DNA from 2 places in the Streptococcus huangxiaojuni genome. Region 2 is predicted to be linked to the other one. Evidence: predicted binding sites of a transcription regulator. Region 2 holds the regulator's gene; the other holds the start of a gene.
The links. The regulator NrdR, encoded in region 2, represses ribonucleotide reductase genes. The targets are predictions, from matches to a motif close to ACACNATATATNGTGT.
Positions count from the first base shown of each region.

Region 1: the regulator NrdR is predicted to act here: its motif matches at 9,821-9,836, upstream of nrdH (glutaredoxin-like protein NrdH).

Region 1 is NZ_JBFQEG010000004.1:102,059-117,840, forward strand. Features, by position in the region: gene AB3329_RS04045 (carbon-nitrogen family hydrolase) at 1-581, shown strand, start outside; gene AB3329_RS04050 (CPBP family intramembrane glutamic endopeptidase) at 678-1,358, shown strand; gene argC (N-acetyl-gamma-glutamyl-phosphate reductase) at 1,673-2,695, shown strand; gene argJ (bifunctional glutamate N-acetyltransferase/amino-acid acetyltransferase ArgJ) at 2,714-3,907, shown strand; gene argB (acetylglutamate kinase) at 3,977-4,714, shown strand; gene AB3329_RS04070 (acetylornithine transaminase) at 4,717-5,877, shown strand; gene nrdF (class 1b ribonucleoside-diphosphate reductase subunit beta) at 6,150-7,112, opposite strand; gene nrdE (class 1b ribonucleoside-diphosphate reductase subunit alpha) at 7,255-9,414, opposite strand; gene nrdH (glutaredoxin-like protein NrdH) at 9,499-9,723, opposite strand; gene AB3329_RS04090 (DUF1576 domain-containing protein) at 10,198-11,466, shown strand; gene AB3329_RS04095 (hypothetical protein) at 11,491-11,838, shown strand; gene AB3329_RS04100 (oxaloacetate decarboxylase subunit alpha) at 12,150-13,547, shown strand; gene AB3329_RS04105 (OadG family transporter subunit) at 13,695-13,985, shown strand; gene AB3329_RS04110 (biotin/lipoyl-containing protein) at 14,109-14,462, shown strand; gene AB3329_RS04115 (sodium ion-translocating decarboxylase subunit beta) at 14,479-15,609, shown strand; gene citC ([citrate (pro-3S)-lyase] ligase) at 15,647-15,782, shown strand, end outside.
Region 2 is NZ_JBFQEG010000001.1:246,174-261,955, reverse strand. Features, by position in the region: gene der (ribosome biogenesis GTPase Der) at 1-278, opposite strand, end outside; gene dnaI (primosomal protein DnaI) at 468-1,379, opposite strand; gene AB3329_RS01230 (replication initiation and membrane attachment family protein) at 1,380-2,561, opposite strand; gene nrdR (transcriptional regulator NrdR) at 2,548-3,042, opposite strand; gene AB3329_RS01220 (response regulator transcription factor) at 3,295-3,984, opposite strand; gene AB3329_RS01215 (YceD family protein) at 4,219-4,752, opposite strand; gene htpX (zinc metalloprotease HtpX) at 4,966-5,859, opposite strand; gene AB3329_RS01205 (LemA family protein) at 6,375-6,932, opposite strand; gene rsmG (16S rRNA (guanine(527)-N(7))-methyltransferase RsmG) at 7,219-7,932, shown strand; gene AB3329_RS01195 (TrkH family potassium uptake protein) at 7,948-9,327, shown strand; gene AB3329_RS01190 (potassium channel family protein) at 9,342-10,010, shown strand; gene AB3329_RS01185 (TraX family protein) at 10,214-10,930, opposite strand; gene AB3329_RS01180 (dimethylarginine dimethylaminohydrolase family protein) at 10,934-11,566, opposite strand; gene AB3329_RS01175 (hypothetical protein) at 11,621-11,860, opposite strand; gene AB3329_RS01170 (CPBP family intramembrane glutamic endopeptidase) at 12,025-12,864, opposite strand; gene AB3329_RS01165 (dimethylarginine dimethylaminohydrolase family protein) at 12,948-13,883, opposite strand; gene AB3329_RS01160 (cation efflux transmembrane domain-containing protein) at 13,898-14,800, opposite strand; gene AB3329_RS01155 (MarR family winged helix-turn-helix transcriptional regulator) at 14,781-15,233, opposite strand; gene AB3329_RS01150 (energy-coupling factor transporter transmembrane component T family protein) at 15,533-15,782, opposite strand, start outside.

The DNA.
Region 1 (15,782 bases), on a different contig from region 2:
GAGAATTTGCCAAGTGGCATGCTGTTAATATTGTGGCCGGTTCGGTAGCGGTTCAAAAGACCGATGGTTTTTATAATAGCACTTATATTTTTGACCGTAAGGGTGATGTAATCGGGGAGTATGCCAAAGTTCATTTATTTGGCCCGATGGCTGAAGATCTCTATTTACAGCCCGGTAATCAGACGAGCCAGTTTAATCTTGATGGTATCAAGGCTTCTGCTGTTATCTGCTATGATTTGCGCTTTCCTGAATGGATTCGTACGATGATGGCTGGAGGTAGCCAGATTCTGTTTGTTGTCGCTCAGTGGCCTAAAGAACGTATTCAGCAATGGGAAATACTGCTGAGAGCGCGAGCAGTGGAAAATCAGGCTTTTGTGGTTGGGGTTAACCGTGTCGGCGAAGATCCTCAGCATCATTTTTCTGGGCATTCCCTGGTTATTGATCCGCTTGGGCAGACGGTTCTGCAGGCTTCGGATAATAGCTCTGGGATATATAGGGCTAGGCTTGATATTTCTCAGAGCGATGCACTTCGCAGTCAGATCCCTGTTTTTGCGGATAGACGGCCGGAACTTTATCATTAGAAGAAGGTTTGATTCCTTTTTAAATAATCTGGTTTTTATTTTGTAAAAATGCTATGATAGGTTTATCAAAAATGAAATGCTTTATGAGGATAAATAATGAAAATAGTTTTAAATAGTTTAAAAGCTCTCGGTCTGATTCTTCTGTCATTAGTCTGCAATGTCATACCGCTCTTCTTATTAAGAGGACAAAAAGAGCTTTCTCCCCTGATGCAGTGGCTGCTGGGGCTGCTTTATCTTGCCTTTGTTGTTTGTGTCATCTATGTTTTATGGACCTTTCACAAAAAACACGAAAGCGATACGGTTAAACAGCAGAAAATAAAAGGAATCGATCTGGGCTTCGCTTTATTGTTCTGGCTGGGAATGCGGGCAGTGGCTATTGTAGGAACTGTTATCAATCAACTCTATTCCGGTCAGGAAACAACAGCTAACGATGCAGCTCTGCAGAGTATGACTTCTTTTTTTAGTGGAGGCTTCTTTTTCTTTACCCTGCTTTATGTGCTTTTAATCGGCATTATCGGTCCAATTATTGAAGAGCTGGCCTACCGGGCTTTTCCTGAACATTTCTTATTTAAAGGACATAGCAGACTCCTGGCCGGCTTTGTGACGACCGTTGTCTTTGCCTTGCCGCACTCGACCAATCTCATTGAATTTCTAACCTATGCCGGAATCGGGGTACTTTTATATCTGGCTTATCAGCGCCGGGGCAATATCAAGGATTCAATTTTGGTCCATATTTTAAACAATCTCCCTGCAGCGATTTTTTTGCTTTTTTTATGAGAGATGTGATAACTTGCGCTTGAATTGCTGAAATAAGAGAGTGGGACAAAAATCGGTAAATCGTCATAAAATAACAATTTCGATTTTGTTGTCCCGCCTCCCACGCAGTTGATTAGGAAGGAATAATAACTACCAGTCAAAATTCATATGTCTAAAAAAGTGAAACGAGGTAGGATTTTTGTCCCAGCTCTTTTAAATCTTTTATCCTAAGCAGCCTTTATTGAGGCTGCTTTTTTCTATGCGAGCAGAAATTTTCCTTGACTTATGTATAATTATACGTTAAAATGAATAATATCTTAAAAAGGAGTCATAGCATGAAAGTATCGATTGTTGGTGTTACAGGTTACAGCGGTTTGGAACTGGTTAGACTTTTGAATAATCATAAAAATGCAGAGATTGTTTCTATTCATGCCAGCAAAGATATTGGCAGTTCTCTTTCTGATATTTATCCCTATTTAAAAGGAATTTGTGATTTAAAAATTGATGCTGTTGACAGTCAATCTATTATGGAAAAAGCTGATCTTGTTTTTCTGGCGACGCCTAGCGGTGTTGCTAAAGATTTAGCTGGCGATTTTGTTGCAGCTGATTTTCCGGTTATCGATTTATCAGGCGATCACCGTTTGCCCGCTTCGCTTTATGAAAGATGGTATCAGAAAACCGCTCAAACAGACAGTGTACTGGCTCGGTTTACCTATGCTTTGAGTGAATATACAGATTTAAAAGGAAAAAAATTTATTGCCAATCCCGGCTGTTATGCAACTGCAGCAGAATTAGCCCTCATTCCCCTGCTTAAAGCGCAGGCGATTGATCTGACTTCGATTATTGTAGACGCTAAAAGCGGCTTGACTGGCGCTGGGAAAGCTCTTTCGGCTTCCAGCCATTTTGTCAATGTCCATGACAATTATGTGACTTATAAGCTGAACCGTCATCAGCATATTCCGGAAATCGTGCAAGAATTGCAGCTCTTTGACAGTCAGCTGCAGCATATTCAGTTCTCGACCTCTCTCTTGCCGGTCAATCGCGGAATTATGGCGACCTGTTATGTGAAATTAAAGCAGCCTCTGACGCATGAGGCTATTACAGCGCTGTATCAAGACTGCTATGCGGATAAATTCTTTGTTCGAATTCAGCAGGAATTGCCAGAGCTGCATAATGTCATCGGCTCTAATTTTGCGGATATTGGTTTTGCTTATAATCCGCTGACTAATGTGCTGACAGTCGTATCTGTTATCGACAATTTGATTAAAGGGGCGGCAGGCCAAGCTGTTCAAAATTTTAATTTGATGTTCGGTTTTGATGAAAAAACAGGACTGCTGGCTGTACCAAGCTATTTATAAAAAAGGAAAAGGGAAAAGATGAAAATTTTTCAAGGAAATATTGCCAGTCCGCTGGGATTTTCAGCAGATGGTCTGCATGCGGGCTTTAAAAAGAGAAAATTGGATTTTGGCTGGCTGGTATCTGAAAGGCCAGCCAGTGTTGCCGGTGTTTATACGACCAATAAAGTTGTTGCTGCGCCTTTGATTGTAACGCGTTCAGCAATTGAAGAGCATGGCCAAATGCAGGCGGTTGTCGTAAATTCCGGTGTTGCCAATTCCTGTACAGGCAGCCAAGGATTAGCGGACGCCTACAGTATGCAAAGGCGGGCTGCTGAAAAATTGAAGATTGAACCGCACTTGGTTGGAGTGGCTTCTACCGGTGTCATCGGCGATTTGCTGCCTATGGATAAACTGGAGAAGGGACTGGAAAAAATCGTCATTAACGGAAATGCGGACGATTTTGCCCAAGCAATTTTAACAACGGACACTGTAACAAAGACGGTAGCTGCCAAGGAAATGTTTGGGTCTGATGAGGTCACTATGGCCGGAGTAGCTAAGGGATCGGGCATGATTCACCCTAATATGGCCACTATGCTTGCTTTTATCACCTGCGACGCTAACATTTCCAGCCAGACCCTGAAATTGGCTCTGCGGCAAAATGTCGAAACCACTTTTAATCAGATTACTATAGACGGTGACACCTCAACTAACGATATGGTTCTTGTTCTTGCCAACGGCTGCAGCGGCAATCAGGAAATTCTGCCTGAGACAGCAGAATTTGAGAAGTTTTCGCAAATGCTTTCTGCTGTCATGACTGACCTAGCCAAAAAAATTGCAAAAGACGGAGAAGGAGCGACTAAGTTAATTGAAGTTCAAGTCGCCAATGCCCCGGACAGCAAAACGGCCCGTATGCTGGCTAAGAGTGTTGTCGGATCCAGTCTGGTTAAAACAGCTGTTTTTGGTGAAGATCCGAATTGGGGACGGATTTTAGCCGCAATAGGCTATGCCGGAGCAGATATCACAGTAGACAAGGTTGATATTTATTTAGGCCCGATACCGGTCCTGCTCAGTTCAAATCCTGTTGCTTTTGATGATGAGGAAATGCAGGATATTATGCAGGATGACGAACTAGTCATTAAGGTTGACTTGCATAACGGAGATTCTAAGGGAACTGCATGGGGCTGTGATTTATCCTATGATTATGTTAAAATCAATGCGCTTTACCGGACTTAATCCTCCTTATCCCCAGATTTTTGGCCAACTGTGAAAAGCTAATTGCCTTATAAAAAGGAATGAAAAGTTATGAAAGATGTGATTGTTATCAAAATCGGCGGAGTAGCCAGCCGGTCTTTGACTGCAGATTTTCTGAATCAAATCAAGACATGGACAGATGCAGGAAAAGCTGTTCTCATTGTACATGGCGGTGGCTTTGCCATTGATCAGATGATGAAAGATCATCAGCGGCCGATTCAAAAAGTCAATGGTCTGCGAGTGACAGCAGAGCTTGATATGCCGCTGATTAAAACGGCTTTGACCAAGAAAGTCGGAAAATCTTTGGCGCAGCAGCTAAATCAAGCTGGAATAAATGCCTTAACGGTTGATGCAGATTTACAGGAAATTGTTCAGGCAGATTTTTTACAAAAAGACCTTTACGGTTATGTCGGACAAGTAAGTGCTGTGGCTAAAGCGCCCCTGTTAGAATTTTTGGAAAGGGGGTTAGTGCCGCTCCTGCCTTCTTTAGGCTACAGTCATCAAGGAGAAGTTTTGAATATCAATGCTGATTATCTGGCTAGAGCTGTGGCTCAGGCTCTGTCGGCCGAAAAATTAATTTTAATGACAGATGTCCCAGGGGTTTTAGAGAAGGGGACAGTACTTGAGCACCTGCCGCTCAGCGCTATACAGAAAAAAATTGCTGACGGAACCATAACAGGCGGTATGATTCCCAAGGTTGAAAGTGCAGCAGAAACAGTGTTTGCAGGTGTTGAACAAGTTTTAATCGGAGACCGTTTAAATCGTGGAACACTCATTCAAAAGGGGTAGTTATGGGAAAACTTTTTCAAAATTATAAAAGAGCTGATGTCGAATTTATCAAAGCTGAGGGAAATTATTTATGGGATCAAAAAGGTAAGTCTTATCTTGATTTTGCCAGCGGAATCGGAGTGACTAATCTAGGTTTCCACCCTTATGTCAAGTCTGCTCTGAAAAAGCAAGCTGAAGAAATCTGGCACAGCCCTAATCTTTATCGCAACAGTCTGCAAGAAGAAGTAGCAGATAAGCTGATTGGTGGCTATGATTATTTGGCCTACTTTTGCAACAGCGGGGCGGAAGCCAATGAAGCAGCTATTAAGCTGGCCAGAAAAAGCAGCGGCAAGCAGGAAATCATTAGTTTTAAAAATTCTTTTCACGGGAGAACCTTCGGTTCCCTTTCTGCCAGCGGCCAGGAGACCATAAAAAAAGGATTTGGTGATGGTGTGCCGCATTTTTCTTATGCTGTTTTGAATGATTTGGACAGTGTCAAACGGCTGGTTACGGAGGATACGGCAGCTGTTATGCTGGAATTGGTGCAGGGTGAATCAGGTATTCATGTAGCAGATAGGACTTTTGTCAGTGATTTAGCAGCCTTTTGCCAGCAGCAGGAAATTTTATTAATCGTTGATGAAGTGCAGACAGGTATGGGACGGACAGGCCGGCTTTTTTCCTTTGAGCACTATGGGATTGAACCTGATATTTTTACCTTGGCTAAGGGTTTGGGCAATGGTTTTCCCGTTGGTGCCATGCTTGGCAAGTCTGACTTGGGGTCAGCCTTTTCTTATGGCAGCCATGGTTCAACCTTTGGCGGCAACAAACTGGCTATGGCTGTCAGCTCGGCTGTGCTTGATGTTCTGCAGGGCGATAATTTTTTACAAACGGTGCGCTTAAATGCTGACATCCTTCAGCAGAAACTCAAAGCAGCTCTGGCCGATTTGCCGCTTGTGACCGATATTCGAGGATTGGGCTATATGATCGGTATTGAAACTAAAGCAGACTTGGCTGATCTAGTTGCTGGTGCACGGGCCAGAGGCCTGATTGTTTTAACGGCCGGCAGCAATGTTCTGCGGCTCCTGCCTCCTTTGACTCTGACAGAAGAGGAAGGAGAGCAGGCTGTAGCTGTTTTACAGGCAGTATTTCAAGAAGAATATCTGAAACAAGCAGGACAGTTTTGAACTGGATTGATTATTCATGTCTGTCTAAAAGGTAGGCAGACATGAGTTTTTAAAGGTTCACAGGAGCTGTTAATGTAACAGTATCAGATGCTCTCAATCTAAAAAAGAGTGAAGGAAAACCGTGCATTCAAAATCATCGATTTTTCTTCACTCTTCTTCCTTCTTTTAGGCTGGAGGTATTTTGTTTACAGATATCATGCCATTTTTATTCCCGACTCTAACAAAGGCAGCTGAGACTTTCGCCCCAGCTGCCTTTTGTATGAGAATAGTTTTTATGACAGTCCGTAATTATAATCATCGTCTCTCATGGCTTCAACACTGCCAAGCAGATAGCCGTTGCCTACCTGGCTGAAGAAATCATGATTGGATGTTCCTGTAGAAATACCATTCATTACGATCGGGTTCACGTCGTTGGCTGTGTCCGGAAACAGCGGATCCTGCCCCAAATTCATTAGAGCCTTATTAGCATTATAGCGCAGAAAGGTCATGACTTCCTCGGTCCAGCCCACTGTTTCATAAAGAGTATGCGTATAGCGTTCTTCATTTTCATAAAGCTGATAAAGGAGGTCGTACATCCAGTCGCGAAAGTCACTCTGCTCTTCCTCAGATAGTTCATTAAAGCCCAGCTGAAATTTATAACCGATATAAGTCCCGTGCACAGACTCATCGCGGATAATCAATTTAATAATCTCTGCCACATTAGCGAGCTTATTGTTGCCAAGGTAGTAGAGCGGCGTAAAGAAGCCTGAATAAAAGAGAAAAGTTTCAAGATAAGTGGAAGCCACCTTTTTTTGCAGAGCATTGCCGTGCTTATAAATATCATTAATGATTTTGGCTTTTTTCTGCAAGTATTCATTGCTGTTTGTCCACTCAAAAATGTCTTCAATCTCAGCTTTCGTATTGAGAGTAGAAAAAATGGATGAATAAGATTTGGCGTGGACCGATTCCATAAACTGAATATTGTTAAGGACGGCCTCTTCATGCGGTGTACGAACATCCCCGCGGATAGCTTCGACTCCGGATTCGGACTGCATGGTGTCCAGCAGGGTTAAGCCGCCAAAAACTTTACCGACCAAATCTTTTTCTTCGCTGGAGAGTTTCCGCCAGTCATCAAGGTCGTTTGATAAAGGAATACGTGTATCGAGCCAAAATTGTTCAGTCAGTTTTTCCCAAGTTGACTTATCAATAATGTCTTCAATTTCATTCCAGTTAATCGCTTCGTAATAAGTAGTCATCATTAAATCACCTAAAGCCGGGTCAATCCCTTTTGCAGTCCCGGTTTTATCTTTTTGGACACTGTTTCAAAAGACAGTGTCTCTTCCTTTCCATCGTATAGTAAACAGCTAATGCACAGACCAAGAACCCCTATGCAGCCAATTAAATGACACAGGATTCACATTGGTTAGAGCCAACCTCTTCTCCATCGTCTGTATAGGTACGGACATAATAAATGGATTTAATCCCTTTATTGAAAGCATAGTTGCGCAAAATGGACAAATCGCGGGTCGTTTGTTTGCTTTCAGTTTTCCATTCATAGAGCCCTTTAGGAATGTCACTGCGCATAAACAGGGTCAAAGACAGACCTTGATCCACATGTTCTGTTGCGGCAGCATAAACATCAATGACTTTCCGCATATCCATATCGTAGGCAGAAGTGTAGTAAGGAATCGTATCAGTTGACAGTCCGGCAGCAGGGTAGTAAATTTTGCCGATTTTCTTTTCCTGACGTTCTTCGATACGCTGCGTAATCGGATGGATAGAGGCTGATACATCATTAATATAAGAAATCGATCCGTTCGGTGCCACAGCAAGCCGGTTTTGATGATAGAGACCGACCTGCATTACTTGTTCTTTGAGAGCCTGCCAATCCTCAGCCTGCGGAATAAAGTGGCCGGCAAACAGCTCTTGCACACGTCTGGATTTTGGCACATACTGGCCGGTTATATACTTGTCAAAATAAGTTCCGTCAGCATATTTAGATTGTTCAAAACCAACAAATGTCTTCTGACGCTCACGGGCAATATTGTTGGATTCAACCAGTGTCCAGTAATTAAGCAGCATAAAATAAATATCGGTAAATTCAAGCGATTCTGGACTGCCGTAGGCTATATGATTCTGAGCCAGAAAAGAATGCAGCCCCATTGCGCCCAAACCAAAGGTATGCGCTTGGCTGTTGCCATGTTTCACTGTCGGTACCGCTTCTATGTGCGATGCATCGGTCACAAAGGTTAAAGCCCGTGTCATAACTTTGATTGAGCGGCCGAAATCAGGCGAAGCCATCATATTGACAACATTGGTCGAACCGAGGTTGCAGGAAATATCGGTTCCCATTTCAACAAACTCCTGAGCATCGTTGAGCAGGCTAGGTTTTTGAACCTGCAGGATTTCCGAACAGAGGTTGCTCATTACAATTTTTCCGTCAATCGGGTTGCTCCTGTTGGCTGTATCAACATTAATAATATAAGGGTAGCCGGATTCCTGCTGCAGTTTAGAAATCTCAGTTTCAAGATCCCGAGCCTTGATTTTGGTCTTAGTGATATTTGGATTGGCAACCAGTTCATCATACTTTTCAGTGATGTCAATGTAATTAAAAGGCACACCGTATTCCCTTTCAACACTGTAAGGGCTGAACAGGTACATGTCTTCATTTTGACGCGCCAGCTCGTAAAATTTATCGGGAACAACTACTCCAAGGGATAAGGTCTTTACACGAACTTTTTCGTCAGCATTTTCTTTCTTGGTTGAAAGAAAGGCGATAATATCCGGATGAAAGACATTGAGATAGACCACTCCGGCCCCCTGACGCTGACCGAGCTGGTTCGAGTAGGAGAAGCTGTCTTCAAACAGCTTCATAACAGGTACAACACCGGAAGCTGCGCCTGCAAATCCCTTAATCGGTGCTCCGGCTTCACGAAGGTTGGACAAAGAAATGCCTACTCCGCCGCCAATCCGTGATAACTGCAGAGCAGAATTGATGGATCGGCCAATAGCGTTCATATCATCTGTTACCTGAATTAAAAAACAGGAGACCAGCTCACCCCGTCTGCTTCGGCCGGCGTTCAAAAATGAAGGCGTTGCCGGCTGATAGCGCTGATTAATCATTTCGATGGCCAAATCATGCGCCAGCTCCTCGTTGCCATCAGCAAAATAGAGGGCATTAAACATGACCCGATCTTCCATACTTTCGAGATAAAAATCACCATCATCGGTTTTCAAAGCATATTGCTGATAGAATTTATAAGCAGCCATAAAAGACTTAAACTGAAATCCCTGAGCCTGAATGTCTGCTGCTAATTTTTCAATAAAAGCTGGTGAATAGTTATGAATAAAGTCAGACTCAATGTAATCATTATCTATTAAGTAATTGACTTTGTCGGTAATGCTGTCAAATCTCATTGTATTAGGTTCAACATTCTCCGCAAAAAAAGCATTTAAGGCTTCTCTGTCCCGATGAAGCGGAATTTGTCCGTTGACAGGACGGTTAATTTCATTATTAAGACGAAAATAGGAAACATCGCCAAGATTTTTGAGACTCATTTTATCTAAAATTCCTTTTATAATATTGCTTTTTACATATAATAAGGCTTCATTCCATTTATTTTTTGAGATGAAGCCTTAAAATTAAATAATTTCTTTTAATTTATTAGGCTGAAAGCCTGAAAAAACGTGGTCACCTGCTTCAATTACAGGAGCGGCAGTGAAGCCGAGGCTTTTAACATAGTCGATCTTTTCCGGATGTTCATCGATATTAATTTCTGTAAAATCCGCCTGATGCTGCTCCAAGAATTTTTTGGTCATTTTGCACTGCATGCAGTTGTTTTTTGAAAACAGCGTGATTTGTGACATAAGTAATTCCTCCTAAAAATTTTCCGTTTCTGGAAAAGTCATATGTATCTAGGATATACAAAATAAATAAAAAAAGCAAGAACTTTTTCTCGAAAAAACACAATATATTGTGTTTGATATTTTTGTTGAACACGAAATGTAGTGTTGGTGCTGTTTTGACTAGGTAAGCGGACAGATTTCAGACAGAAAGACAGTTCAGCAGGCAGTCCGAATTGATTTTAAAAAAGATAAGGTGCCGAAATCGAACAGCTGAAGTTAATTTTAAGGGCTGCTCTATCTGCATTTTCATCTTATTTAAACCAGCTCTCTAAAAAAGATCAAACGCTGGCATATACAGTGAAATCAGTGCCGGAGGACAGGAAACAGACAGATCTGATATGTAAGCGCTTAAAAAACACACTAAAAAACCTTGCTGTTTATCATCAGTTAGGTTACTTTAGTATTAGGGAAGTTTGGTAAAGGAGGACTGAAAAGATGCGGATAAGCCAGCTGCGGCAACTGAATTGGGAAAAAGATAATCTTCTTTTATTGGCTATAGGAACTTTTATTTTTGGTCTGCTGTCTCCTGCCAAGACAACTTGGTGGGAGGATTATGCTCATTTATTACTCCAGCAGACCTATTTAATCCATGATTTTTTTGCTGTGGCAGGTATAGCTGCAACCTTTGTTAATGCTGCTTTGCACCTTGCCATTGCTTATTATTTAAACATTCGCAACCAATTGACCCATCTGACTGGTTTTCAGATGGCAGCGATAGGCATTTTTGTAGGGCATTCCTTTTTTGGGACACATCTATTGAATATCCTGCCTATTCTTTTAGGAGTTATCTTATACGCCAAGCTGTCACATCAATCTTTTAAGCTTTACACCTCCATCAGTTTATTTACAACTTGTATGGCTCCTGCTGTCTCTTATGTCATGTTTTCGCATGGCCTGTCATTCATTTCAGTGTTAGGCGGTATTGCCCTGGGTTTAGTTTTGGGGCTGGTTACTCCCCCTCTTGCCGAAGCGTTTTTGAAGTTCCATCAAGGCTACACTCTTTACAACATTGGTTTTACATCCGGAGTTATCGGTATGTTTGTTTATGCCTGTCTACGCTATTTTCAATTTGATATTCCGACAGCTCAAGTGCTGAGTACAGAAGCACATGACTATATTTTAATCTATATGCTGTCTGTTTGTCTGCTGATGCTTGGACAAGCTCTGATTCAGCTGGATTTTCAGGACTTTAAAACGAAATTCATCAAACTGAATCACCGTGTCGGGCGTCTGCCGGATGATTTTGTCATTAAGTACGGCCGTAAAACTGCCTTTTTTAACATGGGTCTTTTAGGAATGGTTTATCTGAGTTTATTACTGGTTCTTAGGATCCAACTGAATGGCCCTATTGCAGGCGGTCTCATGTCTATCATCGGTTTTGCTGGTTTTGGGAAACACCTGCGCAATACTCTGCCTGTGGCTTTTGGGGTCATTCTGGCCGCTTGGTTTGCTAATGAATCCTTCGGGACGATTGGCTTTGCCTTATCTCTCTTATTTGGTACTTCACTGGCTCCGCTTGCTGGTTATTATGGTATAATAGTAGGGATGATAGCAGGGTTTCTCCAGTTTAATATGACACAGAGTGTTATTGATCTCCATTTGGGACTGTGCCTTTATAATAATGGTTTTTCCAGCGGTTTTGTAGCAGCCTTTTTGGTTCCGATATTGGAAAGCCTGCCTCGTCGCAGAAGTTCAGAAGAATAAACGTAAAGGTAAGGCTTGGTAGTTATGATTAGTGAAAAAAACAAGGCGACACGTATTATGAAAGAATTGATTGGTTATTTTTTAGAGCATAAATACTATCAATTCGATGTCTCTTTTCAACTTGATAAGGATAAATTTGAACTGAGTATTACGGCTCCTTCTCCCGATATTCCCGATCATTTTAAGCACCTGCTGAGAGATCTTAATACAGAGCGTGAAGTGGAGATTGATGAGTACTATAATGCCTTGCTGGGAGGTCATGGGACTGATCATGATTACAGTTTGCTGGGAAGGGCTATTGACCAAGCGACTCTTGAACATAATGAAGGCATGCTGACATTAAAAATCCGCAGAAATATCGGAGCTTCTTAATACGGCCTTTGTATCTTGTATTAGGGTGGGAGAAAATTCAGGCTGACTGAGTTTGCTTTCACTTTTTTTGTATACTGAAAAGCGATGTGGAAATCTGATTTCTGTTTTGTACCTGTTTAGCAATCATGGGAAAGGTGTTTTTCGAGATGTTTTTCAAGTGTTTTTTGTGTTTTTTTGGTGTCTTTCGGCTTTTTTTTGAATTTTGAAGTTGTATAATAGTTTGTAAGCCCTACCAAAACAAGTAAGACAAGATTGTAAGCCCTACCAAAAATATATTGTGGGCTATACTCATCGTAAAGGAGGATAACTTTGTGAAACATATCATGTTTACAGAAACAGTGTTGCGCGATGCTCATCAAAGTTTGATGGCTACTCGTTTACGGACTGATGAGATGCTGCCGATTATGGAGCAGCTCGATAAGGCAGGCTACCATGCTTTGGAGTGCTGGGGAGGAGCCACCTTTGATTCTTGTGTTCGTTACCTCAATGAAGATCCGTGGGAGCGATTGCGGGCAATTAAAAAAAGAGCAAAAAATACGAAACTGCAAATGTTGCTGCGTGGCCAAAATCTCCTTGGTTATCGCCACTATGCTGATGATATAGTCGAACAGTTCATCACATCTGCTGCACAAAATGGCATGGATATTTTCCGTATCTTTGATGCTCTGAATGATGTACGCAATTTAGAAGCCAGTGTGAAAGCTGTCAAGAAAAACGGCAAGCACGCTCAGCTGACGATTTGCTACACAACAAGTCCTGTTCATACTATCGACTATTATAAGCAGCTGGCTCAAGAGATGGCGGTTTTGGGAGCTGATTCTATTTGTGTCAAAGACATGGCAGGTATTTTGACACCAGCTGCTGCGAGAACCTTAATTCCTGCATTGAAGGAAGTAACGGATCTTCCGATAGAAGTTCACACACATGCAACTAGCGGGACTTCTGAGATGACTTATTTAGCAGCTGTCGAGGCTGGAGCAGATATTATCGATACAGCTATTTCTCCTCTGGCTGGTGGGACAAGCCAGCCGGCTACTGAAAGTCTCAGTACTGTTTTAAAAGAGCTAGGATTTAAAGTGGACTTGGATGATGATGCTCTGGTGGCTATCAGTGACTATTTTAAACCTATTAAGGAAAAATATATCAAGGAAGGGGTTCTGGCTCCAAAGATGATGGGATTGGAACCTCAGACCTTGATCTATCAAGTTCCTGGGGGTATGCTGTCCAACCTCTATTCTCAGCTCAAGCAAGCTAAATCTGAGCATCTTTATGAGGAAGTTCTTAAAGAGGTTCCGCGGGTACGGGAAGATCTTGGCTATCCCCCTCTTGTAACACCTCTCAGCCAAATGGTTGGAACGCAGGCTGTCTTTAATGTCTTAGCCAACGAACGCTATAAGATGGTCCCAAATGAAATAAAAGATTATGTCTGCGGTAAATACGGCAAATCCCCTGCTCCGATTAAAGACAGTGTCAAGCAAAAGATTGTTGAGGATGAACCTGTGATTACCATTCGTCCTGCAGACTTGCTGGAACCGGAGTTAGACCAAATGAAGCAGGAGTTGAAAGGGTTGGCACGCTCTGAAGAAGATGTGCTGATCTATGCGATGTTCCCGCAATTGGGAAAAGACTTTTTGAAGCAAAAATATCTGCCCCAAGATAATCAGGAACCGGCTGATGATGAGATTATTAGGATTCAGGCTGTCATGTAGGCTACTGCAGACAAGCTGAGCCATCATACCAGACTCTGTCAGGTATAAAATGGGGAAAAAGCGCCAGTTTTTAATAGGATGACAGAAGTCAGAGCTGTATTTCTTGGGTGACGGGCACTCTCATTTATTGATTTAACAGGAGGAGCAATGGAACATATCAGTATCATGGAGGCATTAAGCCTCTCGGTTGTTGCGATAACCGTCGTTATGGTTGTATTAGTCGGTCTGATGTTTATAATCGAAGGGTTTAGATTCATTGAAAATTCACAGAGCGCTGACAGTGTTTCGCCGGCACAGCCGGCTTCTCAAGAAAAGGGACAGACTTTAGCTGATAACGAAGAATTAAAATTAGTAGCAGCTCTTACAGCTTTAGCTGTTGCTAGTGACAACAAGCAAGACAAAAAGTATCGTATTACCGCAATTAAACGGATTAAATAATTGAACACGGCCTAAAATCCTAGTGAAAAAGATGGCTGTCGTCGTGATCCAGCATCACTTGCCATCCCCTATTTTCATACGGATTTTTAAACGGCCTTTGCATCTTAATTAAGGGAGTTTTGTATGAAAAAATATCAGATTACGGTCAATGGTCAGACTTATGATGTGACTTTAGAAGAGATTTCGGAGAAAGAGCTGAATCAGGCTCGTCAGTCTGGGTCGGCTTCATCGGACAATCAAGCATCCGCCTCAAGCAGTAACGAAGGTGGACTAGAGGTTACTGCCCCTATGCCGGGGACGATTATTTCTCTCAATGTTCAAGCAGGAGACAGTGTTAAAGCAGGAGATACCCTTTGTATCTTGGAAGCGATGAAGATGGAAAGTGCTGTAGTTGCTTCGGCAGATGGTGTTGTCAATCAGATTTTTGTTGATAAAGGAACACAAGTTGAAGCAGGGACAGTCCTGATGACATTATAGAGAGGGAGAGGGGTTTATGTTAGACGCTCTAATTGAAATGTTGGATTCCTCGGGATTAATGGCTCTTGACTTTAAGACAATTATTGTGCTTGGAATTGCCTGTCTGTTTCTTTATTTAGCGATTGCCAAAGGGTACGAACCTTATCTTTTAATTCCGATTGCTTTTGGTATGCTGCTGGTCAACCTGCCTCTGGGAGGCTTGATGGATCCCCCTGCTGACGGGGTAAGCGGAGGACTGATCTATTATCTCTATCAGGGAGTGGATAAGGGAATTTACCCACCGCTTATTTTCCTTTGTTTGGGTGCGACAACAGATTTTGGGCCTTTAATTTCAAATCCTAAGACTCTATTGCTGGGAGGTGCAGCCCAAGTTGGTATTTTTGTGGCTCTGATGGGCTCAATTATGCTCGATATGACGGGTCCTGAGGCTGCTTCCGTTGGTATTATCGGCGGTGCAGACGGTCCGACAGCTATTTATACAACCAGTCAGTTGGCCCCCCATCTGCTGTCAACGATTGCTTTGGCCGCTTATTCTTATATGGCCTTGGTTCCGATTATTCAGCCGCCTATTATCAAGGCATTAACGACTAAAGAGCAGCGCAAGGTCAAAATGCAGCAGCTGCGTCCTGTTTCTAAAAAGGAAAAAATTCTTTTCCCGATTATTGTGACCATTTTTACGGTCTTGATTTTACCGTCTTCAGCTCCGCTTATCGGGATGCTGATGCTGGGCAATCTGATTAAAGAATCCGGACAGGTTCCCAAAATTACAGAAACTCTCTCTAATTCGCTGATGTATATTATTACTATCTTGCTGGGGGTCAGTGTAGGTGCCAAAGCGGAAGCTGAGGTCCTGCTGTCGCCGGACACGATAAAGATTATTATACTTGGTTTAATTGCCTTTGCAGCCGGTACAGCAGCAGGTGTTCTTATGGGTAGGCTGATGTATCATTTAACCAAAGGAAAAATTAATCCAATGATTGGTGCAGCAGGAATATCTGCTGTTCCTATGGCAGCACGTGTTGTCCAGGGAGTGGGGGTTGAAGAAGATCCTTCAAATTTCTTACTGATGCATGCTATGGGGCCTAATGTAGCAGGAGTTATCGGCTCAGCAGTTGCAGCAGGTGTTCTGCTGCAGTATTTCGGCTGATAGGAGCAAAAAGCCTGCTTAAGTTTAGATGATTAGAATGGGGAATGAAATGCTTGTCGAGCGCTTGTGGGTACAGCAGCAGCCTAATGTAAAAAAAGCTTGGTTAAATCTCTTAAAAGCAAATGGAATTCGTGAGGAAGACACTATAGATGCCGTATACGGCATCTACGATG
Region 2 (15,782 bases):
TTTCCGGAGACAACCAAGACGATAACATCAGCCTCAGCAATAGCAATCTCAGCTTGGTGCTTGATTTGCTCCATAAAAGGCGCTTCAATGTCATCAATGCCTCCGGTGTCTATCAGGGAGAACCTGCGGTTAAGCCACTCTCCGACAGCATAAATTCGATCACGTGTCACGCCTTCTACATCTTCAACAATAGAAATGCGTTCTCCGGCAATACGGTTAAACAATGTAGATTTCCCAACATTGGGCCGGCCGACAATTGCAACTGTTGGTAGGGCCATCTTTCCTCCTCATTAAAAAGTTTTCGTTTATCCTTAAAAAACACTATCATCAGACTGAACATCCAGCAAGACAAAAAGATTTCAAAAATCAGGGGAGAAGCCTGACTGAAACAGCTTATGTCTGCACCAGCTGCCATAAGCAATCCGGCTATTAAACTCAAACTGCACAACCAATCTCTTTATCCAAAGTCAGTTCCTGCGGTTATCTCCTGCCAAGTAGAATTCTTTAGCAAGATAGCGGATACGCTCCATGACACGTTTGGCCTGCCAAGTCTCATCTGTTCCTTTAATATTGGCCAGCTTTTTCTCCAAATCTTTAAAACTGTAATTGGAGGTGAAAAAAGTCGGCAAATCCTCCAGCATACGGTACTGCAGAATGACCTGCAGCACTTCGTCGCGCACCCAAGAGGTAGCCTGCTCAGCACCAATATCGTCAAGAATCAAAATTTCAGCTTTTTTAACAGCATCGATTTCATCTTTAACGGTTCCGGTATTGATGGCATTTTTGACATCTATAGCAAAACTGGGAAAATGAAGCAGTGTGGTCGAAGCCCCTTTTGCTTTAGACAGCTCATGGGCCATAGCAGCCAACATAAAGGACTTTCCAACCCCCATATCGCCATACAGGTACAGACCTTTTTGGTCAGCGCTGGGATACTCAGCGACAAACTTAGTTAGCTCTATAAACAGAGGCTGTCTGCGTTTATCATCCAGACTGATATCATCAAAAGTAAGATTTTTATAAGATTTAGGCAAATTGACAAGGCTGACACGCTCGGCAACAGCCTGTTTGGCCTGAGCAAGCTTCAAGGCCTTTGTTTCGCGGTAAGTAACGTCTGCATAACCTTCATTCATCACCAAAATCGGTTCATAGCCTTTAGCGAGATAAGTTGCATCGCCGGCTAAAAATTTATCACGTTCTATACGAAACTGATTAAATTTGGAGAGACTGAGTTCAATTTCCCGGTTTGACAGCCGGTGAGTCGCAATGAAGTCTGCAACTTCTTTATCAGCTAAAATAGCTTGCTTGAGTTCATCGGTGTTGATTTGTGATAAATGAGCTTTATTGCTGTGCTTTATAGCCTGAGCAACTTTTTCCATCTACTCACCATCCTTTCGCAATTGTGCCAAAGTTCTTTTCTTGAACTCTGCTAGTTCCTGCAGTTCTTCTGCTGTTGTTTCATTTTTGTAATCAGGATTGCTCCATTCAGGAATGTTCGTTTTGCCCGCTTTTGATTGTTTTGATTTAACCTCAGTTTGACGTTCCGCAAAGCTGCGCATTTTTAGAACTGCTTCTTCAGCACTGACAATCTGCTGATAGGAAAAATCATTGGCAATTTTCATAATATAGGCCTTGTTCAGATTGGCCGATTTCGTTTTATTGAAGGTATAGAGCACCATGACATTAATCACTTCATCCAGAAAGGGCATCTGAGCCAAATCTTCCAATATTTTTTTCTCACCGGAAGTGACCCGCGCCCGTCTAACCTTCTTAATTTTAGCCAAAAAAAGCTCTGCTTCTGCCGATTTGGCCTCCCGTAAAATCACTTGCTCTTCTTTGCTGAAAATCTCATCTTGCTGTTTCTGCCGCTGCGCTTTTGCCGTTTGCTGTTTTTTAACCGTCATACGCTTGGGCGAAATAAAATGGTTAACAGCTGTCTCTTTAGCTAAATTATAAAGCGCAAACCAGTTTAAGTCATATTTTTCAGCCAAACTGTAGAGAGCAATAATGTCCTTTTTTTCATCCTTAAACTGCAGACCGTCCCGCTGCATCAGGCGCTGGAAATTATGCAAATCAAGACGAGGAGCAGGTCTGGTCTGAACAGAAGCTTTGTCTGTCTCCAGATTGTCAAAAACATCAGAGAACTTTTTTGAGATATTACGGGCGTTTTTTGGAAGCTGCAAAGCTAATTCCTGCACGGCAACATCTCCGATTCTATTGGCCAGCAGACGGCGGTAAGCCGGATGAGCTAAGAACAAATCCCTTGTTAAAGGCTGCTTAAGCCTGAAATGATAGACGCCGCTGCTTTCGTACAGCTCGAGCAGCTCCATAGCCCCCAGAACTGACACCGCATCTTCCAGACGTTTCATCCCAAATTGCAGGTGGTTAAGAATTTCTGATAATTTATGCCGCTTATGGCCCTCATCAAAAAAATGGACCAGATAGTCATAGAGCGACATGGCGTCTTGCCCAATAATGGGAAAATACAGCTGAATAAGATTTAGTGAATCATAAGAAACGGCATTCCCCTTGATATAGAAAAAATCATCAATTGGTTTCATTTTTTTCACTGCTTTTCTTTTTATTGGGCACACGGCTTGTTATTTCCTGCAGAAGTTTTTCTATCTCATCGACATCTTTAAAACTTTTATAAACACTGGCAAAGCGAACGTAGGTAATTTCATCCAGTTCTGCCAATTCATCCATAACAAGATTGCCAATCACGACACTGGACACTTCATTTTCGTATTCACTGCGAACCTTTTGTTCAATGCGTGAAATGACTGCTTCAATATCACTGCTGGATACCGGCCGTTTTTGCGCACTTTGAATAATACCGTTTAAAATTTTATCACGGGAAAACTGTTCCCGTGTCCCATCTTTCTTGACTACCAAAAGCGGGAGCTCTTCAACTCGCTCAAAAGTTGTAAACCGTGTCCGGCAATTTTCGCATTCCCGCCGGCGTCTGATGGTATTGCCGTCCTCAGCCTGACGGCTGTCAACAACACTGGATTTATTATAATGACATTTTGGACAACGCATACAGACACCTCATTTCTATTAGTACTGTTTAACCCTTATTTTATCATATTTTCTTTATTAACAAAAGCCAGCAGACAGCATAGAAAAAGCCCTCATATTTTAAAGCTTAGAGTCTGAGGGCGCCCGGGCTCATCTACTAAAGAACAGAAATATTATTCCCTAAATCTCAAAAAGTGTTTCACTGTTTCTGCCGTTTATTTAATAGAGAAAAAACAACAGCCATAAAATCATTGGCTGTTTTTTTGAGCATTCTTACTTTTCACGAATCATATAGCCCATACCGCGGACAGTCTGAATATATGACTCCTTGCCGGGAACATCAATTTTCCCGCGCAAATAACGAATATAAACATCAACAACATTTGTTTCGGCTGCTTCTTCATATTTCCACACATTTGCCAGTAGCTCTTCCCGTGTCATAACGCGATTCATATTTATCATCAAAATATTCAGCAGGTCATATTCACGTTTGGTCAGTGAAATTTCATCATCCCCTCTGAGAACAGAACGGTTCTGAGGATTCATTGTCAAATCCCGATAAGAGCCTTGCGCTGCATGTGCCTTTTTACTGGATTCCATATTTTGCCGGCGGAAAATAGCACGAACCCGTGCCAGCAATTCTTCAATAGCAAATGGTTTAACAATATAGTCGTCAGCACCGCGGTCCAAGCCCGCCACAATGTCTAAAACAGAATCTCTGGCTGTCATCATCATGATATAGGTATTTTTCTCAGCCTGAAGTCTGCGCGTAATTTCAAACCCATCCATCTCCGGCAGCATCAAATCCAAAAGAACCAGATCAAAATCTTTTTCAAGAGCTAGATCCAGCCCTTTTCTCCCGTTTGATTCAATCTGAACTTCATAGCCTTCATGCTGCAGTTCCAAGGAAACAAAACGCGCCAAATTCTTTTCATCTTCAATAATTAAAACTTTCTTAATCACTTTACACCTTCCCTTTTTCTTTGTGATTTTGAGTTAATAGGTGCTAAGTCCAAATTGAAAAACAGACCCCTACAAACTTAAATCTTTCTCATGTTATACCCGCCAGAAAAGAAGAGTAAACAAAACCCTCACTTCTCAATAATTTAATACATGTATGAGCAATTGTAAAAAAATTATAGCAAAGAATTTCAGCTTTCACAACTGGGATTCTCATATTTTTTAAAGAAAACGGCTTCATTCATCAAATAAACCGTCCAGAGCAGCAAAAGGACTTGACGCCTCTCTCTTTTCTGCTTTCAGGGACTGATACTGCTCTTCGGTCAATACTGCCCAGCTCTCCCCAGCCGGTAAATCAGCAGCAGTTTGCTCATCGTCGGCCAGCACCTGCAAAGGGACTGACAGCAGAATATTGTCAATAACACTTTCTGCTAAATCAATATTCGGTCCATCAACAAGCAGCAGCAAGTCCTGATCAGCAAGCTCTTTTTTAGAAGTCAGTTCCGACTGTTCCGCAAAAACCTCAGCTACCATCTGCTTTTGCTTCAAAACAACCGGCTGAAGCGAACGGCTTGAAGGAAGTTCCAAGAGATAAGTCAGTTCATAGTTTAATAAAAACAGCCCATCATCGTAAGAGATATTCCCCTTTGCCCGAACATCCTTGACATCTAAAATGTCAGGATTACGCGCGATCAGCTCATCTCTAACAGATAAAATCTGGTCAAAATCGATTCCTTCCGGTCTTTTCTTCAGCTCAGCTATGGAAAACATCAGCTTTTACCCTTCTAATAAATCACTCTTAATTTCTATATTATACAATAATAAAATGTCATCTCTTTAGAAGATAGATGTCAACTTTATTACAAACGCTATTATTACGGCTTTTCTCCTGCTTCTTCCTTTAGTCCTAAAAGGAGAAAATTAAAAAGTTCCTCAGAACTTTTTCTTATTTTTTATTAAAAAACAGGACACTTTTCTGCTAGTTTACATCTGACGCAAGCGCTCAATCCTATCAGCAATAGAAGGATGGGTATAAAAGAGAGACTTAACACCTTCTCTTTTCTGCGGATCATTGATATAAAGAGCGCTGCTGGCCTCATCAACATGGTGAGCCATGGGCTGAGACTGTTCCAGCTTTTGCAGAGCGTTAATCATTCCCTGCGGATTGCGGGTCAGCTCCACTGAGCTCGCATCGGCCAAGTACTCCCGCTGACGGGAAATAGCCAATTGCACTAAACTGGCTGCCAAAGGAGCAAGAATCAATGCAATCAGGGAAAAAATAAGCAGCAAAATACCCAAACCGCCGCTGTCTCGGCTGTTGCTGCGCCGGCGTCCGCCGCCAAACCACATCATCCGACCGCCAAGGCTTGAAATCAGTGTAACAGCACTAGCCAAAGCAACAGCTATTGTAGAGATTCGAATATCATAATTTCTGATATGGCTGATTTCATGCCCGATAACACCTTCTAACTCTTCCCGGTTCATAACCGCTAAAAGACCTGTTGTAGCCGCTACAGCCGCATTCTCCGGACTGGAACCTGTCGCAAAGGCATTTAATGATTTATCTTCAATAATAAAGACCCGCGGCATGGGAACTTGCGCTACCATCGCCATATCCTCAACAATATGATAATATTCAGGTGCCTCTTTCTCTGTTACTTCACGCGCGTTGTTCATAGACATAACAACATTAGTTGACTGAAAAATCATACTGATAGCATAGATAGCACCGATAATTAGAGCCAGAGTGACGCCTAACTCCAAGCTGTCCAATAATAAAAAGCCAGCAGCTCCCCCAATAGAAGCAAGGAGCACAAAAAAGACCAGCAGCAAAACAACTGTCCGTCTCTTATTACTGGAAATTTGCTGATAAAGCATAACCCCTCCTCCAACAAGATACAAAGCCCGTTTAAAAATCCGTATGAAAATAGGGGATGGCGAGTGATGCTGGCATCACGATGACAGCCATCTTTTTCACTAGGATTTTAGGGCGTGTTCAATTCAAACAAGATACAAAGGGCGTTAAGAACGCAAAAGGAAAATGGCGGTAAGTCCGAAATCTCTGATTTCGCAGACGCACCCCTGCCAGAACGACTAGAAAGGTGCGGTCGACTGTCAAGGCGACAAAGCTTTCAGACGTTTACGGCTGATGGTAACTAAGTAACGACACAAATTTCCAGCCCCTCACTCTCCCGTTTCTAGGTTCGGGCTGAAATCATCCACTAGATGATTTCACTGCACAGAGCTTAGCCCGTGTTCAATTCAAACAAGATACAAAGCCCGTTAAAAGAGCGGCCGAAAAACAGAGCCCAGCCGATGTGCTGCAAAACACAAGGTAAGGACATCTTTTTCGAGCTTTTAGGACTTATCCGTTTTTTCTTATTCGGATAAAATTAAAAGTCAAACTTGACTTGCGGCGTCTCTTTTTCTTCCTCAGGAACTTCTAAGAACTGACTTGGCTTAAAGCCAAACAGTGACCCAACAAGATTGGTTGGAAAGACTTCCAATTTGGTATTATAATTAGCAGTTGTCGAATTGAACAGCTGACGGGAATAAGAAATTTTATTTTCCGTATTAGCCAATTCTTCCTGCAGTTTAACGAAACTCTTATTAGCCTGCAAATCAGGATAATTCTCCGCTACAGCAAAAATGCTGGAAAGCTGCTTTGACAGAGCGTCGGACGCCTGCATTGCTTCATTTGGTGTAGGAGCCTTTGCAACTTGAGCGCGCAGTTTTGTTACCTGTGAAAAAACCTTTTCTTCATAGGCAGCATAACCCTTAACCGTTTCCAACAAATTTGGAATTAAATCGTTTCGGCGTTTCAGCTGCACATCAATCTGGCTCCAAGCCTCTTTGGTATGCATACGACCTCTGACTAAGCCATTGTAAGCCGCTATTACCCAAACAACAAGCAAAATTAGAACAGCAATTAAAACAAGAACCAGTACCATCTCACAATCTCCTCTGATATCTAAAAATAAGGGGCAGTTTGTTTAGAGTTATAAAACAAGCAATCCTCTCTGCCCTGAAAAATAATTAATCTGACTTTACAAAAACAGTAAGCAGAAAAAGATAAGCAAAACAGTAAACTGCTAACTTTTTCTTTTTATCTGCCTTGCCCTATTATTATAGCAATTTCCCTGATTTTAGGAAAGCAAATACCTTCTTTCCATTTTTTTCATGATTTCCTTATCTGTTTTATGGTAGAATAAGAGAAAACACTCTAAGGGAGAAGACATGACACCAGAAGAATTCTATGCAGAGCTGTCACAGGCCGGCATCACACTATCCGATTGGCAGAAACAGCAGTTTGACCTCTATTTTAAACTGCTTACTCAATGGAATCAAAAGGTCAATCTTACTGCTATCACAGAAGAAAGGGAGGTCTATCTCAAACATTTCTACGATTCACTGGCACCTATTTTGCGTGGAGCCATCAAGGATGACAGAATCAGGCTCTTGGATGTCGGATCCGGAGCGGGTTTTCCCAGTCTTCCTATAAAAATTATTTATCCGAAAATTGATGTCACCATTATTGACTCCCTCAATAAACGGATTCACTTTTTAAATTTACTGGCTGAAGCTTTGAAACTGGAAAACGTCCATTTTTACCATGGCAGAGCCGAGGATTTTGCCCGCCGCAAAGAGTTTCGGGAACAATTTGATATAGTAACCGCCAGAGCGGTTGCAGTTCTGCCGGTCTTGGCAGAACTGACCCTGCCCTTTTTAAAAATTAAGGGCCACCTTCTTGCTCTTAAGGCATCGGCAGCAGAAAAAGAGATGGCCCAGTCTCAAAACGCTCTGCACTTGCTGTTTACACAGCTCCTGCAAAGTGACAGCTACAAGCTTCCTAACGGGGACGGCAGAACCCTAATCATTCTGGAAAAGAAAAAAGAAACTCCTAAAAAATATCCCCGTAAAGCCGGAATTCCTAATAAAAAACCTTTATAAACGGAGAGAACTGGAATGTTTTCCTACAGAAAATTAAGGACTGTCTCAGTCACTCAAAAATTAACAATCAGTTTTTTAGCGCTTATTTTGATCGGTAGTTTCTTGCTCTCCCTCCCTCTGGCTCACTATGCCGATGCGCCTGCCACATCCTATTATGACCATCTTTTTACCACTGTTTCCATGGTCTGCGTGACCGGACTGTCTGTCTTCCCAATCAGTGACGTTTACAATGGGCTGGGGCAGTTTATCGCTATGCTGCTGATTCAAATCGGAGGCCTTGGCATTGTCACTTTAATTGCTGTCAGCATGTTTGCACTGCGGCAGAAACTTGGCATTTCAGCACAAAGTGTTCTGCAGTCGGCTCTCAGCCGCCCTGACAGTACAGAGTTAAGGCATTATCTTTTTAATGTTTATAAAATAACGCTGATATTTGAAAGTGCAACTGCGCTTATCCTCATGTTTGATTTTATTCCCAGATTCGGGCTGCGTTCAGGAGTTTTTAACAGTATCTTTCTGGCGGTCTCTGCCTTTTGTAATGCTGGATTTGATAATTTTGGCACAAACAGTCTTCAGGATTTTCTATTGAATCCGCTGGTCAATTTTACTTTGATGTTTGCCATTGTTGCCGGAGGTCTAGGCTTTGCTGTATGGATGGAACTTTTTCAGGTTCTGAAACACTATTTTGAGGGAAAACCTCGCCGTCCTAGAAGTGCCGCCCGCTTTATAAGCAATCAGAGCCGCTTAATTCTCTATACTACAGGAGTCTTTCTTCTAACAGGAACTTTACTTTCCTGGCTGACAGAAATAAGAAATGCCGGTACACTGGCTCACCACAGTGTTTTACAGCAGTTTATGATGAGTTTTTTTCAAACTGTTACCATGCGGACAGCTGGCTTTTCAACCCTGAATTATTTGGACACAGAAACCGCAACAAATTTTCTTTATATGCTGCAGATGGCTGTAGGCGGTGCCCCCGGAGGTACAGCAGGCGGTATTAAAGTAACGACTGCTGCTGTCACTTTTTTACTGTTTAAATCTGAGTTGGCCGGCCAGTCAGAAGTCACCTTCAGACACCGGGTTATTCACAATAAAACGATTAAGCAAACCTTAACCGTCCTGATTTTTTTCTTTGCTTTAGGAGCGGGCGGCTATTTTCTTTTGCTGCTGTCTGATTCACACTTAAATCCAATGGCTCTTCTTTTTGAAGTTATCTCTGCAATAGCGACAGTCGGGGTTTCAATGAATGTCACTCCGGAGCTGTCTGCAATTGGACGCTTAATCATTATGCTGCTTATGTTTATCGGTCGTGTTGGGCCGATTACCGTCCTGCTAAGTCTCTTACAGAAAAAAGAAAAAACTGTTCACTACACCCCTACCGATATTTCTCTTGGCTGACAGAAAGGAAAGTTATGGCACATAAAATTTTTGGCGTTCTTGGCTTAGGCATTTTTGGCAAAACGCTTGCTTACGAATTAGCAAGTTTTGAACAAGAAGTAATCGCTCTGGACAATAGAGAAAAACATGTACAGGAAGTAGCGGATTATGTGACAAAAGGGGCGGTAGGCGATATTACCGATTTGGAATTCTTAAAAGCGGCAGGAATAGACCAATGTGACACTGTCATTATCGCGACCGGAAATAATTTGGAAGCCTCTGCATTAGCTCTTATCCACTGTAAGAAACTTGGAGTTGGCAATATTATCGCTAAAGCACGGGGTGAAAATTATGAAGAAGTTCTTTACGGTCTAGGCGCCAATCAGATTATTTCCCCTGAACGCAGCGCAGCAAAAGATCTGACTTCAAGCCTGCTGCGCCATTCTATCGCCAATATTATCCATGTCGAAGACGATATTTCGTTTATTGAATTCACCCTGCCTGAATCATGGCTGGGAAAATCTTTGGCCCAGCTGAATGTCCGCAAAAAATATGACCTCAATATTATCGGCTTTCGCACTTCCAAAACAGCTCCACTGGAAACAAATTTCAACCCCAATCACGTTTTTTCTGAAAAGCTGATTGTCAATGCTGTAGGCAGCAAACGAACCTTTGAAGAATTTGATTATCTGGGTTACTTATAAGAGCCTATTTTTACCAAGAATTTTTGAAATTAAAGCAAAATAAGGCAACAAGTTAGAATCCAATCGTAAAAACAATCAATTTTCCTTTGGCTATAATAGCTCTTAATTAATCTCTTACGATTTTATCGGTAACACCTTCCAAAATTTCTGTTTTTGGCATTTGAACCAGTGAGTTTCTTACTGTCTAACAACTTCTGCTCTCCTTAAAGTATAAGCGCTAACAGACTCAAATGGAGAGGATAAAAGCAATAGAAGCCCCACTTCACCCAAAGGGGATTATACCCGCGCTGGCGATTATAACAGTTCAAAAGCGGAATAGTTCCTAAAATACCCAGACGAGATAAGCTATCAATAGTAACATTCCCTGTCAAAAGGCTACGGTCTGGGATAGCTGTTGAGAAGATGAGCATCAGCAAAATAGCAGAGAGCCAGATTACCCAAGCTGGATGCCAGTCTTTTTTCTGCGAGATGTAGAAGCCATAAATCATAACAATACCGATAATAGCCCAATCAGATTGGAGCGTTACCAGTGAAAAGAGACAGACAAGCAGGATTTGGTAGGGCTGATTGATGACTTTCTCACAAGCCATCATGAGAAAGATTCCCATCATCAGCGTGAACATGACATTATTGACAAGATTGACCGCACCGCTGTAACCAAATGCATAGTGGAAAGGCAGAATTGATAGTATCCAAAAAAGAGCCATCCGTCCAGCATATTTCCAACGATTACGAGTATAGTGAAAACCTTGGACTAGCAAATAAGCCATAATTGGATAAGTTAGAAGTCCAATGCTTAAATAAGCAAAAGTCCATATCGGCCAAGCATATTCCTCTTTAAAAATATAACCGATATGATTGATAAACATGGATACAATGGCAATGAGTTTTAAATGAAAACTGTTTAAAGAGTTTGGCATCGTTTACTCTCCTCTCTCCAAAGGGCAAGAAGCGCACCTAAAGGCGCCATCTAGCAGGGTATGCCACGTAAAGGAAAGTGGCAGAGGGATAAATCCATGGTCACGCAAGTCTTCCTGCAATCGCTTATGCCGCTTTTGCACGACAACTTTATTATTTCCCAAAACCAAAACATTACCAGCCATCTCAAGCTGGCTTTTTTTATCAATTTCAATGAATCTATAATTCTCTAATTCCTCTGGCAGCTCCTCCAACACCTCACGGCATATGATGGCTGTCTTTGGCCCGATGATCGTCATACAACAATCTAAATGCAAAACTGAGTCGTCTTTTAAGCGGACTGGAATCACTATCCAAGAGTCATCTAGGCATTTTCTGAGCCATTCAACCCCTGCTAAATTGCTGGCATGTCGACCAATTCCGACAAATACATTAGGATAGTCTACCAAAACATCTCCACCTTCAAGATAGGCTGACTTTGTCTGCGACATGGTAGCAACCTTACCATCTTTTTGACTAGCTGCTATTAACGATTGATAGCCGCGGCGTTCTTTCTTGCGCATACTCATTTTCAGGTTCCCTTCAATCAATAGGTCTCCAATACATAAAGTGCTGTCTCTAGCATACATCTGCGCCATACCAGGCTCTTCTGAGGCTTCCGGGTGGATAGGTCTTACCCGGTGCACTTCAACCTAGTGGTCTTTCAGAAGTTTTTCAAAGTGAAGCAATTCTTTCTGGAAAGGTTTTGTCAACCATTTAGGAACTTGCTTTCCTTTAAGCAGGTGATAAAAGGTCTGAGCCATCAGTTGTTTCCAAAGCGGTATACCTTGTTCTTTATCTATCTCTCTGGTATCCGGAAAAAACAAGCGGCTGGCATCACCGATAATGACCTTTTTCAAAGGGGCGTATTCGTTATAAATATTAATAACCATTGGCATTCCTCCATAAATAATGGTCGATGGGTAAGATGATGAGTCTGCGATGTAGCTGTATCAGCTGATGCTCTGTCTCAACCGATAAACTGAAGCACTGAAGAAATGAGAGTCTCCCTGCTTTTGCCATTCAGATGGAATGGCAAAAGCCACTCTCCCCCTGATTACTTGCTCTTTGGCCAAGCATTAGTGCTGTAGTAATATCGGTAAAGACAGATTAAGAGAATAATATCAACGGTAAGTGTTATAGCCGAAGACTCTAAGCCAAACTCTCCGCCGCTGAGCCAGACCTGAGAGCTTTGATTAGTTGAATGAAAAACTAGAGCATTGGCCGTATTTCCAGAAACACTGCTACCAAAAACAGGGCCCTGGAAAAAATTCCATGCTGAATGATAAGCACTGACAAACCAGAGGCTGTCTGCCTGTTGGCGAATCATCCCCATGATTAGCGAAAAAACAATCAGGTCAAGGAAAGCAATGACCGTCATACCAGAATTGACTAAATGCATGGCAGCAAAGGCCAGAGCGGTCAGGATAATAGAGGCTTTTGAAGATAGCAGCTTATTCAATTTGCTTTGCATAACGCCTCGAAAAATAACTTCTTCACTCATTCCTTGAATCATATAGCCGATTAACAAAGGTATCAAAAGCGGTAAATAGCTCCATTTAAAAATCCATTCTGTCCTATAAATTCCTAAGGAAACAGCAATAATCCAAATGAAGAATAAAACACCTCCCCCTGCTAAGAAACCAAGACCGTATTTCTTGAGCAGCCCGTCTTTTTCCAAAAGAAGAATTTCAGAATCGCGACGATACAGTACATAAACGAAAAGAATAGCCATTCCCGTTGAAAATAAATCCAGCAGATCATAGCTGTAGGAATCAAGCAGCCCCTTATTGGCAAACATTTGGGCAAGACCAAGGAAAAGCAGTGGAATGAATGCGAGAGAATAGGCAAGCACTATTATGCCAAAAATATGAAAAATTTTTTTGAAAATTACCATATCAATCTTTCTGTCAGCTTTTTTATCTAAGCGCTTATCTTGTTTGAGCCATTGCCGATAATGTTAAAAATATGGAAGGTCAGTTAGTCCTTCCCTCTCTCCAAGGGACAGGAAGCACATCTGAAAGCACCTTCTAGCAGGGCATGCCAGGTAAAAGACAGGGGCAGAGGGGTAAAACCATGAGCACGCAAGTCTTCCTGCAATTTTTTATGGCGCTTTTGTACGACAACTTTATTATCTCCCAGAACCAGAACATTACCGGCCATCTCCTGCCTAACTTTTTTATCTATGTCAATAAAAGTGAAATCAGATAGTTCCTCAGGCAGTTCTCCCAGAACTTCACGGCAAATGATAGCGGTTTTCGGTCCGATAATCGTCATACAGCAGTCCAGATGGAGGATACTGTCATCTTTTAAGTAAATCGGAACAATATTCCACGACTCATCTAATTGTTTTCGCAGCCAGTTGATACCAGACATATTGCTGGCATATTTGCCAATTCCAACAAAAACATTGGGATAATCTACTAAGACGTCTCCGCCCTCAAGATAGGCTGAATCAGATTGGGACATGGTTACAACCTTGCTGTCTGTCCTAATCTTGTCAATAATTTTTTGGTAGCCTAGCCTCTCTTTCTTGCGCATATCAATTTGAAGATTCCCCTCAATAAATACATCTCCAACAGCCATAGCACTATCTCTGGCATACATCTGCCCCATACCCATTTCTTGAGGAGGCAGAGAAGACGGGTAGTCAATAGGGTCAACCTTTAAAACGTCAATATGGTTTTCCTTTAATAAGGCCTCAAAGGCAGCCAGCTCTTTTTGGAACTGTCTGGTAATAAACTGCGGTACTTTCTTATCTCTTAACAAAGGAAAGATTATATTGTTTCGCAGTTTTTCCCACCAGGGCTTATTCTCCTCATTTTCGATAGCATGGCTATCTGGGAAGTAAAGCCAGTTGGCATCACCGATAATGACCTTCTTCAGGGAGTCGTATTCGTTGCAAATATGAATCATTACTTTAGCCCTCCTTAATAAATATAGTTAATATCAACAAATGCGTAGAAAGGTTTCAAGGTCTGCAGCATTGCCTGTCTTTTATCTTCCAGTTCCGTCATATGGACAGTTTTCATCTCTCTATTTAGTTTCAAGTGGATCTGAAAAGACATGCCTACTTTATAGACGATGCAGTCTTGAATGAAATCCTTTTCTGAAAGCTGAGGCTGGACAAGGCTTTCGATATGATGCAGGGTAGTTCCCTTTATCAATCTTCCCCCTGTCAACTCGACGAGGGCCTTCTTTATAAGCCTAATCGGTTCTTTGATGGTAAAGAAAACCAGCCCAATGGTAATAAAAAAGTCACCTGTATACTTTAAAAAACCAAGAGGAGACTGCTCATCAATCCATAGAATGAGAAAGGCCCCTATACCAATCCCGGCTGATATAGCACTATCAACTAGGCTCGTTTTTGTCTCAGACAGCAACATCGTACTGACCTGTCCGATTTTTTTATTCTGTCTTCTATAGTAAAAAGAAAGCAAAAGTGAAATCGCAGCCATAATAAGACCATAAAAGACAACAGGTGCGGCAGCTAGTAGCTTTCCTTCTCCTCGGAAAAAATACAGATAAGCGTTTTTTGTAACAGTAATACTGGATATCATAAGTAGGATCAGGGATAAGCTGGACTTAAGAAAAGCATATAGAGGTTCAAAGATAAAAAAACCGTTGGGGAATAAGAGTGTTCTTTTAGTACTGACTTTTGAAATGGTAATGGCTACCAAGCCAGATGCCACTGCAATGATTGTGTAGTAAGCGTCTATAAAAAGAGCCTCAATCCGAGTGATGCGATAAATGACCAAGCCAATGGCTCCCATAGCAATATTGATCAAAATCCCCACCCATAGACTTTTTTGTTCAATCTTTTTTAGGTTCATCGTCTTCCTCCCCCTCAAGACTTTTATTCACTTTCTCAAAGAGCTGGTGAAGCTGGTCCTGTTCTTCTTTTGTAAGGATCTGTAGGATATCCAAAAAAACGCGGTCCGCCAATTCAAAACTTTGACGGCGATAAGTTTCCATTTCAGGGGTCAGTTGAATATAAAAGACACGTCCGTCAGATGGTGATGGGGTCTTGATGAGATAATCTTTTGACAAAAAAGATTGGATAATTTTTGTTGCAGCAGGTCTTGAAATCTTAGCTTTTTTAGAAAAATCACTGGGACTTGTCTTTCCTAAGCCATAGAGTATATCTAAATAATGCTCTTCCCTAGCTGTTAATTCTGGAAATTTTTCTCGGCCCTCCTGCTTATTTTGGTAGCGGATAAGCGCTTTGTCATATATATTTGAAAAAAGCTGTGCAGTAGATGTCATTTCATTCCTCCATTATTCACAAGAAAGTTAATTTAGTTAATTAATTATATAGCAATAAAATCTGACTGTCAACTAAAAATAGTTTAAAAAACATACAAAAAATCAAGACTTGGAAGCCAGCAGACAACCGAAAATAAAGAAATCAGGCGAAAAACAGCTTAGTCTTCTTTCTGCTGCTACTTAAGTTATCTGACATAATTAAAAACACGGCCTTGTTCTTTGATTTCGAACAAGGCCGTGTTTATGTATACAATCGGTACAGAGGGTAGACTGTTGGTCCCCGCCTCTTTTTTATCTTCTTATGCCCAAGGATTATAAAACCTGCCATGATTCAAAAGAAAGAGCAGCAAGCTGGCTGTAAAAAGCAGGCAGGCCAGGGCAATAGCCAGCAAGTCGTAAGTCGAGAATTTCTTGTAGGTATACCAAGTACGTTTTTTATTTTTTCCAAAACGCCGCAGTTCCATAGCTGTCGATACGGTGTCGATCCGTTCAAGTGAGCTGAAAATCAAGGGCAAAACAATCTGCAGATTGCCTTTGATCCGATCGAGG